DNA from 4 places in the Pseudobacillus badius genome. Region 3 is predicted to be linked to each of the others. Evidence: riboswitches for the same ligand, from Rfam matches in the RefSeq annotation. Region 3 holds a riboswitch; each other region holds the start of a gene.
What was found. Region 3 has a riboswitch for S-adenosylmethionine ahead of B1A98_RS17910 (2-hydroxy-3-keto-5-methylthiopentenyl-1-phosphate phosphatase). Riboswitches for the same ligand answer to the same signal wherever they lie in the genome.

Region 1 (3,237 bases), on a different contig from region 3:
AAATTGATCAAAGTCTTTCTGATGAAACGTTGAAGCATGTTGAATCGGCACGCTGACTGCCCCGGTTGCCTCATCGAATTTATGGCGGTTGTGCAACAATTTGGTTTGAAAAGAATATTCACTGCTCATCATTCTCACCCCTTCATTTTCTTAAAAGCTTGCGTTAAATCTGCTATTAAATCTGCCGGATGCTCAATTCCAACCGAAAAGCGGAGCAGCCGATTGCACACGCCGTTTTGAACACGAACCTCTTCAGGCACATCCATATGGGTCTGTGTTGCCGGATAGGTAATAAAGCTCTCCACTCCTCCAAGGCTTTCAGCGAACGAAATCAGGCGCAAATTCGCCAAGAAGCTATTGACCCATGTTTCCGACGCCAGCCGAAACGACAGCATTCCTCCTCGCCCTGGATATAAAACATCGGTTACTTCAGGACAACATCGCAGAAACTCTGAAATTTGCTTCGCATTTTCTTCATGCTGTCTCATGCGCAAACTTAGCGTTTTCATGCCCCGCATAAGAAGCCAGGAATCGAGAGGAGCCAATACCGCGCCAGCCGCATTTTGCATTTCCGCTACAGCAAGCGCGAGCCTCTCTCCTTTCACAGCAATCAAGCCAGCCAGGACGTCATTATGCCCTCCCAAATATTTGGTTGCGCTATGAATGACAATATCGGCTCCCTGAGTGAGCGGGCGCTGCAAAAAAGGAGTATAGAACGTGTTATCGACAATCAGCAGCAAATCATGTTCTTTGGCTAAGTTAGCCGCAGCCTCGAGATCTGCCTCCTGCATGAGCGGATTCGTCGGCGTTTCTAAGAAGAGAACCTTCGTTTTATCTGTGATTTTCTTTTTTGTTTCGTTTATATCTTGAAAGCTGTCGTAAAGGAACGACAATCCGAACTTTCTCCAGCCTCTTTCAAACAGGCGGTACGTGCCGCCATATAAATCAGCGGAAACAATCCACTCCTCTCCGGGTTCTGAGAGCGCCAAAAGTGTTTGAATGGCAGCCATCCCAGAGGAAAAAGCAAAACCCGCATCCCCGCCTTCCAAATCAGCAATGGCTTTTTCCAGGGTTTGGCGCGTCGGGTTTCCTGTACGAATATAATCATAACCAGTAGAACGGCCGATGCCTTCATGACGATAAGCGGTAGAAAAGTAAACAGGGACGTTCACCGTTCCTGTTACGGATTCACTTCTATTTCCAATTTGCGCCAGCAATGTTTCGATGTGTGTATGCGACATTTCCCTCTCTCCTTTATATAAAAAAATAAAAAGCCTTCTTAAAGAAGAAGGCTTTTCATGATCTTCCTCTCATCTTCCGGGATCACTCCCGCTGGAATTAGCACCTTGACTTTATATAGCCGGTTGCTGAAGCATCTTCGGGCCAGTCCCTCCGCTTCTCTTGATAAGAACTTATAAAATTTTGATTTTTTTAAATGTACAGTAAAATGATCGAAATGGCAAGGGTTTTTCTAATTATTTATTTTTGAGCAAACTGTTGATCGATCAGTGCTGAAAAATCAGGCTGCTCCTTTAAAAACTTTAAGTCGTAAGAAGAATTGGCAAATTCCTGAACTACTTTCTCATTAACATCAGCTGTATACGTGATTCTTTGCCAAGCATTGTCCACTACGTCCTTCGCTAAATCCTGCTTTGTATCCCTTTTAATTGCTGCTATTGTCAGCTTTTTCGCCTCTTCCGGATGTTCATTAATAAACTTGATCGCTTTCTGGTGGGCATCTACAATTTCTTGTACAAGCTCCGGGTCTTCCTTTATTAGTTTGCCGCTTGTGGCCAGCACGGAATTAGGCAACGTTTTGCCGAAGGAAATTTCATTGCTGTCCACGATGACTTTAGCCCCTGCTTCTTTCACGAGCAGCGTCCCCCAAGGTTCAGGAACAGCCGCTATATCAACTCTTCCAGATTCAAACAATCCTGCATATTGGGCCGGCTTGCCTGTTGTATGCTTCAGCGTGCCGCCGATGCGATTCGATTCAATGCCGAAGTCCTTGATAAATGTTTCCATCTGAACGTCGTGCGTGCAGCCGACTCCCGGCGTAATAAATGTTTTGCCGGCAAAGTCTTTGACTGAATGAATGCCGCTTCCTTTGCGGGCAACGATGGTAGTGCCCCCTGAAGAGCTGCCAGCAACAATTTTAACATCGGCTCCGTTCGTAAAGTTATTCATCACTGGACCGGGTCCCACGAGCCCTGCTTGAACATCGCCTGTTTTCAGCGCCACCATAAAAGCCCCGCCATCCGGGAATGATTTATATTCCACATTGACTTCCTTGCCGAGCGCTTCCTCGTAATAGCCCTTTTCCCTGGCAATCATAGCCGGTACATGGTCAAGGTTTGGAAAATAACCGATCACAACTTTCTTTTTCTCTCCGCTTTTTCCTTCTTCTGCAGCATTGCAGCCGGATAACACACCAGCTAACAACAGCATCATCAAGCTAAAGTAGCCAAGCTTCTTTTTCATCATTTCTCCCTCACTCGCCTAAAGTATTAATTCGTTTCCAATCCCCAGCGGCGCATCACATTCTTCTCCACTCTTTGGAAAAATGCATAATCGACGATGCTGCCGATGATGCCAATTAAAATCATGACAGCGATCACCAGACTCATATCTCCAAAATCAGAGGCATACTTCAATGTATAGCCGAGTCCCGGTCCTGTACTTAAAATCTCAGCGGCCATCAGCGCGCGCCAGGCAAATGCCCAAGCCAGCCGCACACCTGTCACAGCATAAGGAATAGCCGCCGGAAAAATAACCCTGACAAATAAATCGATTCCCCGCGAGCCCATTGTTTGCGCTGCCCGAATATAAAGAGGAGCCACACTTTTAATGCCCATCCGCATATTAATAGTCATAACGAGCGTGCCTCCGAGAACAACAATAAAAATAACCGATTTTTCATTCAAGCCAAACCACATAATAGCAAGCGGCAGCCAGACAATGCTTGGTACGCTTTGAAGCGCCAATATAAGCGAGCCCAGCGTTTCATCAGCTGTTTTTGATTTCGCCAGCAAAATGCCCAGGCCCACGCCGAGCGCCAAAGAAATCAGCAAGCCGATAAACAAGCGCTGGAAGCTGGCTGCTAAATCAAAAATTAATGTTCTATCGGCAAACCCGCGAACAAGCGCCTGCCAAACATCTGTCGGCTTTGGCATGACATCCGGGGTCCAGCCGCCGGCCCGCACAATTCCTTCCCAGGCAATTAATAAGACGGCGAAG
Region 2 (3,237 bases), on a different contig from region 3:
AATAAAATTCGTTTTTCCAGCTCTTGTTCAATTGGATATTGTTTCGGCATGAGGGATCCCTCTTTCCTTTGTTTTTCCATCTAACTCTTCGATGTAATGGATCAATTCAATGGACATATCATAACGCATAAAAGGTGTAATAATATAGATACCGTTAAACAGCTTGGCAGCTGTATCGATCAATTCTTTCGCAATCGTCACGCCTTCTCGTGCAGCGGCTTCCTTATCATGCTCATATGCTTTCATTCTGGCCAGCGTTTCTTCTGAGAGCTTGATGCCGGGCACTTCATGATGAAGGAATTCAGCGTTTCTTGAGCTTGTCAGCGGCATGATGCCAAGAAAAATCGGTGTTGGCAAATGCTTCGTCGCTTCATATATTTCAACAATCTTTTCTTTAGTAAAGACGGGCTGGGTAATGAAATAATCAGCTCCGCACGCGATTTTTTTCTCCAAGCGCTTGACAGCCCGGTCCAGTATACGCACATTCGGGTTAAAGGCCGCGGCAACTGAGAAGTTCGCTTTTTGTTTCAGCGGCTTTCCTGAAAACGAAATGCCTTCGTTCAACTGTTTAATCAATTGAATGAGTTCCATGCTGGATACATCATAGACAGAGGTTGCCCCCGGGAAATCGCCAACTTTTGTGGGGTCTCCAGTGATCGCAAGGACGTCGTGCAGCCCAAGAGCGTGAAGCCCCATGAGATGGGATTGCAAACCAATCAGATTCCGGTCTCGGCAGGTGATATGGACAAGCGGACGGATGTGGTGCTGTACCTTCAGCAAAGAACCCATCGCTAAATTGCTCACGCGCGGAGAGGCAAGAGAATTATCTGCCATTGTAATAGCAGCCATGCCTGTTTGCTGCAATGCCTTAGCTCCTTTAATATAAGCAGCTGTATCTAAATGCTTGGGCGTATCAAGCTCCACAATAATCGTCCGTTCTTTTTTGACCTGTTCATGGAGCGGCGGTACAACCAAAGGGGCAGGTTCTTTGATGACAATCGGTTTTTGGGCAATGACTTTTTTCTCGGTAATCGGCGCGAGGCCAGTGAGTGCTTTTTTGGCTGCTTCGATGTGTTTGGGCGTGGTTCCGCAGCAGCCGCCAATGAGCCGGACTCCTTCATTGCGCAGTTGAACAGCAGCCTGGCCAAAGTAGTCGGCTTCAGACTCATAGACGACCCGTCCGTCTTCGACATCAAGAAGGCCTGCGTTAGGGTAGGCGGATAAAAAGGCTTTTTCAGGAAGCGTCACCTCTTCAAGTGCCTGGATGGTGTGGTAAGGGCCAAGGCGGCAGTTGACGCCTACAATGTCTGCCCCTAAGGATTCCAGTTGCTTGAAAGCTTCGTTTAATGAAAGTCTGTTTTGCAAAATGCCGGGTTCATGCATAGACACTTGGGAAACGATTGGCAAGTCCGTGACCTTGCGCAGCAATTGCAAAACAGTGGTTAACTCTTCAAAATCATAATAGGTTTCCAGCAGGAGACCATCGGGGGATTCTTGTAAAATCGCCTCTGCTTGCTGCTGAAAAGCTGATTTTATCTCAGAAAGAGAGGCGCTGCTTTTTCGAATGCCTCTTATGCCGCCGATCGTTCCTAACACAAACCGCTGCTCAGGTGCGGCTGCTTGCTTGGCAATGCGCACGGCCGCTTTGTTCAGTTCCTCTGTACGGTTTTCCATCCCGTATCTGGCAAGCTTCAAGGCATTGGCGCTATAGGTGTTAGTTTGAATAATATCTGCGCCGGCTTGTATATAGTCAAGGTGAATTTTTTCAATAATTTCGGGTTTTTCCACGTTGAGTTCCTCATAACAGAAATCAATGCCGTAGGAATAGAGGAGGGTGCCCATGGCACCGTCAGCTGTCAGCACTTCGGTTTGCAGTCTATCTAATAATTTCATGCTGTCCATCCTTTCTGGATTTTCCTTTAATCATAAGAAAAAGCCTTCTTAATAAAATTAAGAAGGCTTTACATTGGAAATGTTTGATCCTTCTTATCTTCCAAACTGACAAAGCAGTTTGCTGGATTTAGCACCTCGGCCCGCTAACGGCTGGTTGCTGAAGCGTCATAGGGCCAGACCCCTCGGCTTCTCTTGATAAGAAATAAGTTGATATGCAATTAGTAAAAGAATTGAACATATCATATCTTTTTCGCTGAAATTAGTCAATAGAAAATTTTGAATATTCTATAGGGATTGTTGGATAAACGATGGAAAGGATATACTTTTAAAAGGCAACCAGGTTATTAGACTCATTGTCTAATAAGAAGATTAGATAAAGGAGGAGTCAAGTTGAATCAGCTTCGTTATTCATTATTCATTTTAGCGGGGGCCTGCAGCTATGGAGTCCAAGCCTCTGTTGTAAAGCTGGCAACCAATGCAGGCTACCAGGCGAGCCAGATGACAGGCTCGCAATATCTTTTTGGCCTTCTTTTGCTGCTCATTCCTTTCTTGCTGACGACCCGCATTTCATTGACATTCAAGCAAGTAGCTGCGCTGCTTGGACTGGGAGTGCTGTTAAGCTTAACAGGTGTGTTCTACGCAACGAGCATTCAAGATCTTTCGGCTTCTATTGCCATTGTTCTGCTTTTTCAATTCACCTGGATGGGGATTTTCATTGAATCCTTATACTTGAAAGCTCTTCCATCTGGTGCAAAGATCGTTTCAGCTCTGCTGTTGTGGGCAGGCACTCTTCTTGCCGCTGGAATATCTTCAGAAGGGATGGACTGGACCGGCCACACAAAAGGGATTGCTTCCGGCTTTTTGGCGGCCTTGACGTTTGCTTTATTCCTTTTCTTCAGCGGAAAGGCAGGAAAAGAAGTACCGGCTATTCAAAAAAGCTTTATTATTTCTGCCGGCGGGCTGTTGACGGCTTTTTTATTTGTGTCGCCGGCTTTTATCACGGACGGCACGTTAACTGGCGGCTTATGGAAGTACGGGGTGCTTGTCGGACTGCTCGGAGTGCTCGTGCCCGTTATTCTGTTTGCGCTCGGCACGCCGCACGTTGAACCGGGGATGGCAACGATTCTTGGCGCGGCAGAGCTGCCAGCAGCTATGATCGGGGCGATGTTCATCGTTGGTGAACACCTGACGTTTGGGCAAGCAGCCGGCATTACGCTCATCTTAATTGGCATTGCTGTACCCCAATTCATCAGCAATAGAAGGATAGGGCCCAAGCACCTGTACAGCGGCTGATTTCTTCAAGTTGTCACAAAGCAGAAAACCGAACAATGGTATACTGTCAGT
Region 3 (3,237 bases):
GCAAGCAAGCGATGGTGCGGACAATCATCCCGCCATTGTCGTGGTGCTGCAGGCCGTTTCCGATGCGGATCATGGAAGGGGAGGCTGTTCCATACAAACGAGCCAGCTTGTATATGTCTTCAACAGGGACACCGGTTAAAGCAGAAACGCTCTGAGGCTCGTAAGCTTCCACCTGCTCTTCCAGCTCCTTGAAGCCGACTGTATATTCTTTCAGAAATGACTGATCGACAAGCTTTTCTTTATAGAGAATGTGCATAACACCAAGAGCAAGAGCGCCATCTGTGCCGGGAAGAATGGGGATAAACCAATCGGCCATTCGTCCAGTCTGGTTTTTGTGAACATCAATGACAACGATTTTTGCTCCGTTTTTCCGTGCTTTTTGAGCAATCATCATTTGATGCATATTTGTGCTGACAGCATTGATGCCCCAGAGGATAAATAGCTTGGTTTCCGACATTTCTTCAGGGTCTGTCCCAAAGCTTCCGCCCATCGTATAGCTGAAGCCGACTGAGCCGGCAACAGAACAAATGGTTTGATCAAGCCGGCTGGCCCCGAGGCGATGAAAAAAGCGCCGGTCCATTCCTTCCGCGCTCAGCTTTCCCATGTTCCCATAAAAGCTGTACGGGAGGATGGATTCGGCCCCTTCCTCTGCCATTAGTTTTTTCCAGCGGGAGGAAATAGTTTCGATCGCTTCGTCCCAGCTGATCGGAGCGAATGCTCCTTCGCCTTTTTGGCCGATTCGCTTTAACGGTGTTTTGATTCTTTTATGGTCATATAAGCGTTCGCTCATATTTCTCACCTTGTTGCAAATGCTTCCTTGCGTTACGGGGTGGTCAGGATCGCCTTCGATCTGAACAATTTTCCCGTCTTTTTTGTGTACAAGCAGCCCGCACTGATCCGGACAGTCAAGTGAACAAACTGAAGGCACTGTTCCATTTTGGATATTAATATATGATTGCATGTTCAGCATCCTCTCCTCACAAAAATTGCTTCACCGCTTTTATCATAGCAAATAAATAGTAAGAACGTTCGGAAAATATTTCTATCTTCTGCTCGCTAACCGTCTGGCTTTCAGTAGTTTCCAAATAATGGATAAAGAAAAAACTATTGACACTTTCCGCAGGGCGTGTCATAATCCTAGTAAATTTATATGAATCTGAAAATAGTGAATAAACTCTTATCAAGAGCAGGTGGAGGGATGAGCCCTATGAAGCCCGGCAACCGACTTACATGTAAGCACGGTGCTAATTCTCACAGCAGCAATGCTGAAAGATAAGAAGTTGTTTTTTCGAAAACCTCTTCTTATTTGTGAAGAGGTTTTTTATTTTCTCTCTAGCAGAAAGCTCCAGCTATATAGTAAAAAGAAAGAAGTGATGCCACCTTGAGAAAGCCCGTCATCTTTTGCGACTTTGATGGTACAGTGACGAAGAAAGACAATATCATTAGCATTATGAAGAAGTTTGCTCCGCCCGAGTGGGAGAAGTGGAAAGAAGGGGTGCTTTCCCAATCGGTCAGCATTCAGGAAGGCGTTGGAAATATGTTTGCTCTCCTGCCTTCTTCTCTCCGCCAGGAAATGGTTGATTTTGTTTTAGAAACAGCGGAAGTGAGAGAGGGATTCGGAGAGTTTGTGCGCTACACAGAAAAGCAAGAGATTCCTCTTTATATTGTCAGCGGCGGCATTGACTTTTTTGTGAAGCCGTTGCTTGAACCTTTTCACTCCATTGCGGGAGTATATTGCAACGAAGCGGATTTCAGCGGAGAACATATTCGCATTCTTTGGCCGCATGGCTGCGATCAAGCATGCCCGAGCCAAAACTGCGGCTGCTGTAAACCAGCCCTTATCCGCCGTACCGCCAGCCAGGGAGAGCATACGGTTGTAATCGGTGATTCCGTTACCGATTTGCAAGCAGCAAAAATAGCCGATTCGGTAATGGCCAGAGATTATTTATCTGAAAAGTGCACAGAACTGTCGATCCCTTTTCAGCCGTTTGATACGTTTTATGATTGTATCGATCGTTTGGAAAAACTGAAGCAGAATATAAGATAACAATTCCGAATATTGCCAATAATCGAAGGAGGTTCGTCATGACAACAATTAAAATCCAAGAAACTAATGAAATCATTGATAACCAGGAAGAGGTCGTTTCATTTTTGCAGCAGCAGGACGTTATTTATGAGCATTGGGACATTTCAAAACTTCCTGTTCACTTACAAGAGAAGTATGTGTTAAGTGATGAGGAAAAAAAGGAAATTTTAACCGCTTTTGAAGCGGAAATTAAAGATATTGCTGAGAGGCGAGGCTATCAAGCATGGGATGTGATTTCATTAGCCGATCACACGCCTAATCTAGAAGAGCTATTAACAAACTTCCAGCGTGAGCATCACCATACAGATGATGAAGTGCGCTTTATTGCAAGCGGCCATGGCGTCTTCGTTATTCAAGGCAAGGACGGCCGGTTTTTTGAGGTACACCTCAACCCTGGGGATCTTATTTCGGTTCCAGAAAGCGTCCGTCATTATTTTACATTGTCTGATGACCGCAAAGTGGTTGCTGTCCGGATTTTTGTCACTGAAGAGGGCTGGGTGCCGGTTTACTAAAAGAGCAGTGCCCGTCCAGCTTTAACGGCAGTCTGTGCAAATAGGCGAAAGGCAGATGGAGATTGACCAAATGGCAGAGGAGGACATTTTATGGGAGTAACAGCGACTTATCTGTTTCCGGCACATCCCGATCAGGAAAAGAGAGCGGAGCAATATGCTTTGGGCCTCACCGTCGGTTCCTGGACAGATATCCCGCATCTTGAGCGGCAGCAGCTGCAGAAAAATAAAGGAGAGGTTGTATCGGTAGAAAAGGGTGAAAAGAAGGATACGGTAAAAATCCATTATCCATCCGCCAATTTTTCTGCGGATCTTCCGGCAATCTTAACGACCGTTTATGGGAAGCTTTCTTTTTTCGAAGGTCATGAGCTGATTGATTTAACCTTTGATGAGGAACTGCTTCGGCAATTTCCCGGTCCGCGCTTTGGCGTGGAAGGTGTGAGGGAGCAGTTGAGCCTTTATGACCGTCCGTTGCTGATGGCTATTTTTAAGGGTGTGATAGGAAGGGATTTGTCCTTTTTCTCTGCTCAGTTGGAGGATTTGCTGGCAGGGGGCATTGATTTAATCAAGGATGACGAAATTCTTTTTGAAAACGAGCTGACACCTTTTGAGAAGAGAATCATCGCGGCCAAAGATATTATT
Region 4 (3,237 bases), on a different contig from region 3:
TAGAGTCTGTTAAAACGGTTTCTGAGCTATATGCTCCTGTCAGCGGAAAAGTGGTTGAAGTCAACGAGGAGCTTGACGATAATCCTGAATTCGTGAACGAATCACCATATGAGAAAGCATGGATGGTCGTTGTCGAATTATCTGATTCTGCTCAACTGGACAACTTAATGACCGCTGAGCAGTATGACGAAATGACACAGGAAGATTAATTAGTGATCAAAGAACACTTCCAGCTCAGGAAGTGTTCTTTTGCCATTTTTTAAAGTGCCCAACAAAGACAGGTCGAACTGTAAGGCAAGATATTCAGACGGTGGAGGGATATGTATGCGTACAGAAAAAACAATTATTGTGGAAGGGGCTTCAGACCGGAAGAAAGTACAGGAGATTGTGAGAGAACCTGTAGAAATCATTTGTACCAATGGCACAATCGGATTAAGCCGGATGGATGAGCTGATTGATATCCTGGAAGGACATGATGTCTACATCCTTGTGGATGCCGATCAGGCAGGGGAAAAGCTGCGCCGGCAATTTATTCGCGAGTTGCCTGAAGCCCGCCATTTATATATTGACCGCGTCTATAAAGAAGTTGCTACCGCTCCCTACCGTCATCTGGCTTCTGTGCTGCTTGGCGCCAATATTGATGTACACGGAGAGTTTTTGCAAAAGGATGGATAACATGCAGAAGGAACAAGAGATCAGCGGCATGATCGAATCAAACCGTTTAGCAGCTGTTTATGCATACACTCCGCTATGCGGAACTTGCCAGCTCGCAGGGAAAATGGTAGAGGTTGCAGAGAAGATTGCCCGCCATTTTGCATGGGCTCGACTGGATGTAAATTATCATGAAGAGTTTGCTATTCGCTATGGTGTGGAAAGCGTGCCCTGCCTGCTGATTTTTCAAGAAGGACAACTGATGGAAAAAATTTATGCTTTCCAATCTGTACCTTATATATATGAAAAGCTGAATCAATATACTTGAAAGCCGTTTCCTTGATGGGAACGGCTTTTTTTAGGACAGCCCTGTGCATCCAGTACGCTGATGCTTTCGTTTGCTTCGCATTCATTTTGTCAAAACATGCGCTGGACAGCGCGCACTTTGTCGAGCAATTAATAAAGGAAATTTCCCCTTTGCTTGGAAGTTATAGTTAAAGTGAAAGAGAGCAGAGGGGGAAATAAAAATGAAAGAAAAGTTAGCGTCTGTACAGGCAGCTTGCCAGGGAAGAACGCATATCTGGCCATTGCTCCCGCTCGAACCGGTGCGTGTCCTGTTAACAGGAGAAGAGGAAAGCTGGCTGCTGGTGATCAGTCATCAAGGGATGGAATTTTCAAAGGAAAGCACAGATCATTGGCATTTAAAGCTGACAGGAAGAGTGGAGCCCCTTTTAGAAGGCCAAGGGCAGCTGCGCTTGTATGAAGCCATGGGAGCGGTGGAAGTATCAGGTTTTTACCAGGTGAAACTGTGGTTTGAATCCTTGCTCTGGTTGTGCCGTCCTTATTATGAAACATCTGACAGTGCATGAAAAAACATTTTTAGAAAGAGTCATTGACAATTTTCGAGGAATAATGATAAAATCAATTCCACTAAGAAGAATATACTGCATACTGCTCTTATCAAGAGAGGTGGAGGGATGTGCCCGATGAAGCCCGGCAACCGTCAGCAGCAAATTGCTTGTTGAAAAGGTGCCAATTCACACAAAGCCCCGTGCTTTGGGAGATGAGAGAAAGGAACCTGTTAAATTACGCCTTTCTGCTCATTTTGCAGAAAGGCTTTTTATTTTCTGGGTGGAATGGAGGAAAACCGCCGAATGATTTCAATAGAAAACGTGAAGAAAGTCTTTTCCACAAAAAATGGAAAAGTGACGGCAGTAGATGATATTGATTTAACGATAGATAAAGGAGAGATTTTTGGCATCATCGGTTACAGCGGAGCCGGAAAGAGTACATTGATCCGCATGTTCAACGGCTTAGAAACGCCATCTTCCGGTTCGGTTGTGGTAGCCGGCAGGGAAATGTCAAAAATCAAGGGGAGAGAATTGCGTCAAGCCCGTCAGGAAATCGGGATGATCTTCCAGCACTTCAACCTTCTCTGGTCCAGAACCGTGCGGGACAATATTGCTTTTCCATTGGAGATTGCCGGTGTAGCCAAAGAGGAGCGGCTGAAGAAGGTAGAGGAGCTGATTAAGCTAGTTGGTCTTGAAGGAAGGGGAGATTCCTATCCTTCACAGTTGAGCGGCGGACAAAAGCAGCGCGTCGGTATTGCCAGGGCGCTCGCCAATGATCCGAAAGTGCTTTTATGCGATGAAGCGACATCAGCGCTTGATCCACAAACAACAGATGCTATCTTAGATCTGCTTGTGGACATTAATAAGCGCCTCGGCCTGACAATTGTGCTCATCACTCATGAAATGCATGTGATCCGGAAGATTTGCCACCGGGTCGCTGTCATGGAAGCTGGACGCGTTGTCGAGCTTGGACCGGTGCTGAGCGTGTTTAAATCGCCGGAGCAGCCAATTACCAAGCGGTTTGTTCAGCAAGTAACAGAATTGGAGGAATCCAAAGAAACGATTGCCCACTTGCTGGAACAGTTTCCTGAAGGCAAAGTGGTTAAGCTTACATTTATCGGCGAAAACGCAGAGCAGCCGGTCATTACAAATTTAATCCGCCAATTCAATATTGCGGTAAATATCGTACAAGGGAAAGTCTCTCAAACGCAAAACGGAGCGTATGGTTCGCTGTTCGTTCATTTGACGGGCGAGCAGGAGGAACTGGCGAAAGCGGTGGCTTATCTCGACAAGCAAGAAGTCAGCTCGGAGGTGATCAGCCATGCTTGAACAATGGTTCCCTAACGTAGATTGGGAAAAGATATGGGAAGCGACCAACGAAACGCTTTATATGACAGGCGTATCTGTATTGGCGACTTTTATCCTGGGTATACTGCTCGGTTTGCTGTTATTTTTAACAGCTAAAGGGAATATTTGGGAAAATAAAGCGATGTATAGTATTGTCTCTGCTTTCGTCAATATTTTCCGTTCGATTCCTTTTATTATACTAATCATTTTATTAATCCCATTTACAAAAGCACTGATCGGTACAATGATTGGTGAGAATGCTGCGCTCCCCGCCCTTATTATTGGCGCAGCCCCCTTCTATGCACGAATGGTAGAAATTGGTCTGCGGGAAATTGATAAAGGCGTCATTGAAGCGGCACGGGCGATGGGGGCAAAAACAAGTACGATC

Region 1: it holds a riboswitch for S-adenosylmethionine, as region 3 does, so the genes downstream of both, B1A98_RS00945 (methionine biosynthesis PLP-dependent protein) here and B1A98_RS17910 (2-hydroxy-3-keto-5-methylthiopentenyl-1-phosphate phosphatase) in region 3, are expected to answer to the same signal.
Region 2: it holds a riboswitch for S-adenosylmethionine, as region 3 does, so the genes downstream of both, B1A98_RS14305 (bifunctional homocysteine S-methyltransferase/methylenetetrahydrofolate reductase) here and B1A98_RS17910 (2-hydroxy-3-keto-5-methylthiopentenyl-1-phosphate phosphatase) in region 3, are expected to answer to the same signal.
Region 4: it holds a riboswitch for S-adenosylmethionine, as region 3 does, so the genes downstream of both, B1A98_RS15830 (methionine ABC transporter ATP-binding protein) here and B1A98_RS17910 (2-hydroxy-3-keto-5-methylthiopentenyl-1-phosphate phosphatase) in region 3, are expected to answer to the same signal.

Annotation. Positions count from the first base shown of each region.
Region 1 is NZ_MWMM01000001.1:190,877-194,113, reverse strand. Features, by position in the region: gene metC (cystathionine beta-lyase) at 1-129, opposite strand, end outside; gene B1A98_RS00945 (methionine biosynthesis PLP-dependent protein) at 135-1,241, opposite strand; SAM riboswitch class I at 1,308-1,411, opposite strand; gene B1A98_RS00940 (aliphatic sulfonate ABC transporter substrate-binding protein) at 1,480-2,481, opposite strand; gene B1A98_RS00935 (ABC transporter permease) at 2,508-3,237, opposite strand, start outside.
Region 2 is NZ_MWMM01000009.1:70,237-73,473, forward strand. Features, by position in the region: gene metH (methionine synthase) at 1-50, opposite strand, end outside; gene B1A98_RS14305 (bifunctional homocysteine S-methyltransferase/methylenetetrahydrofolate reductase) at 28-1,893, opposite strand; SAM riboswitch class I at 1,984-2,095, opposite strand; gene B1A98_RS14310 (EamA family transporter) at 2,284-3,186, shown strand.
Region 3 is NZ_MWMM01000018.1:38,428-41,664, reverse strand. Features, by position in the region: gene B1A98_RS17915 (molybdopterin oxidoreductase family protein) at 1-961, opposite strand, end outside; SAM riboswitch class I at 1,175-1,279, shown strand; gene B1A98_RS17910 (2-hydroxy-3-keto-5-methylthiopentenyl-1-phosphate phosphatase) at 1,382-2,047, shown strand; gene B1A98_RS17905 (1,2-dihydroxy-3-keto-5-methylthiopentene dioxygenase) at 2,086-2,598, shown strand; gene B1A98_RS17900 (2,3-diketo-5-methylthiopentyl-1-phosphate enolase) at 2,689-3,237, shown strand, end outside.
Region 4 is NZ_MWMM01000012.1:60,442-63,678, forward strand. Features, by position in the region: gene gcvH (glycine cleavage system protein GcvH) at 1-209, shown strand, start outside; gene B1A98_RS15815 (toprim domain-containing protein) at 325-675, shown strand; gene B1A98_RS15820 (thioredoxin family protein) at 677-979, shown strand; gene B1A98_RS15825 (hypothetical protein) at 1,179-1,520, shown strand; SAM riboswitch class I at 1,606-1,721, shown strand; gene B1A98_RS15830 (methionine ABC transporter ATP-binding protein) at 1,806-2,831, shown strand; gene B1A98_RS15835 (methionine ABC transporter permease) at 2,824-3,237, shown strand, end outside.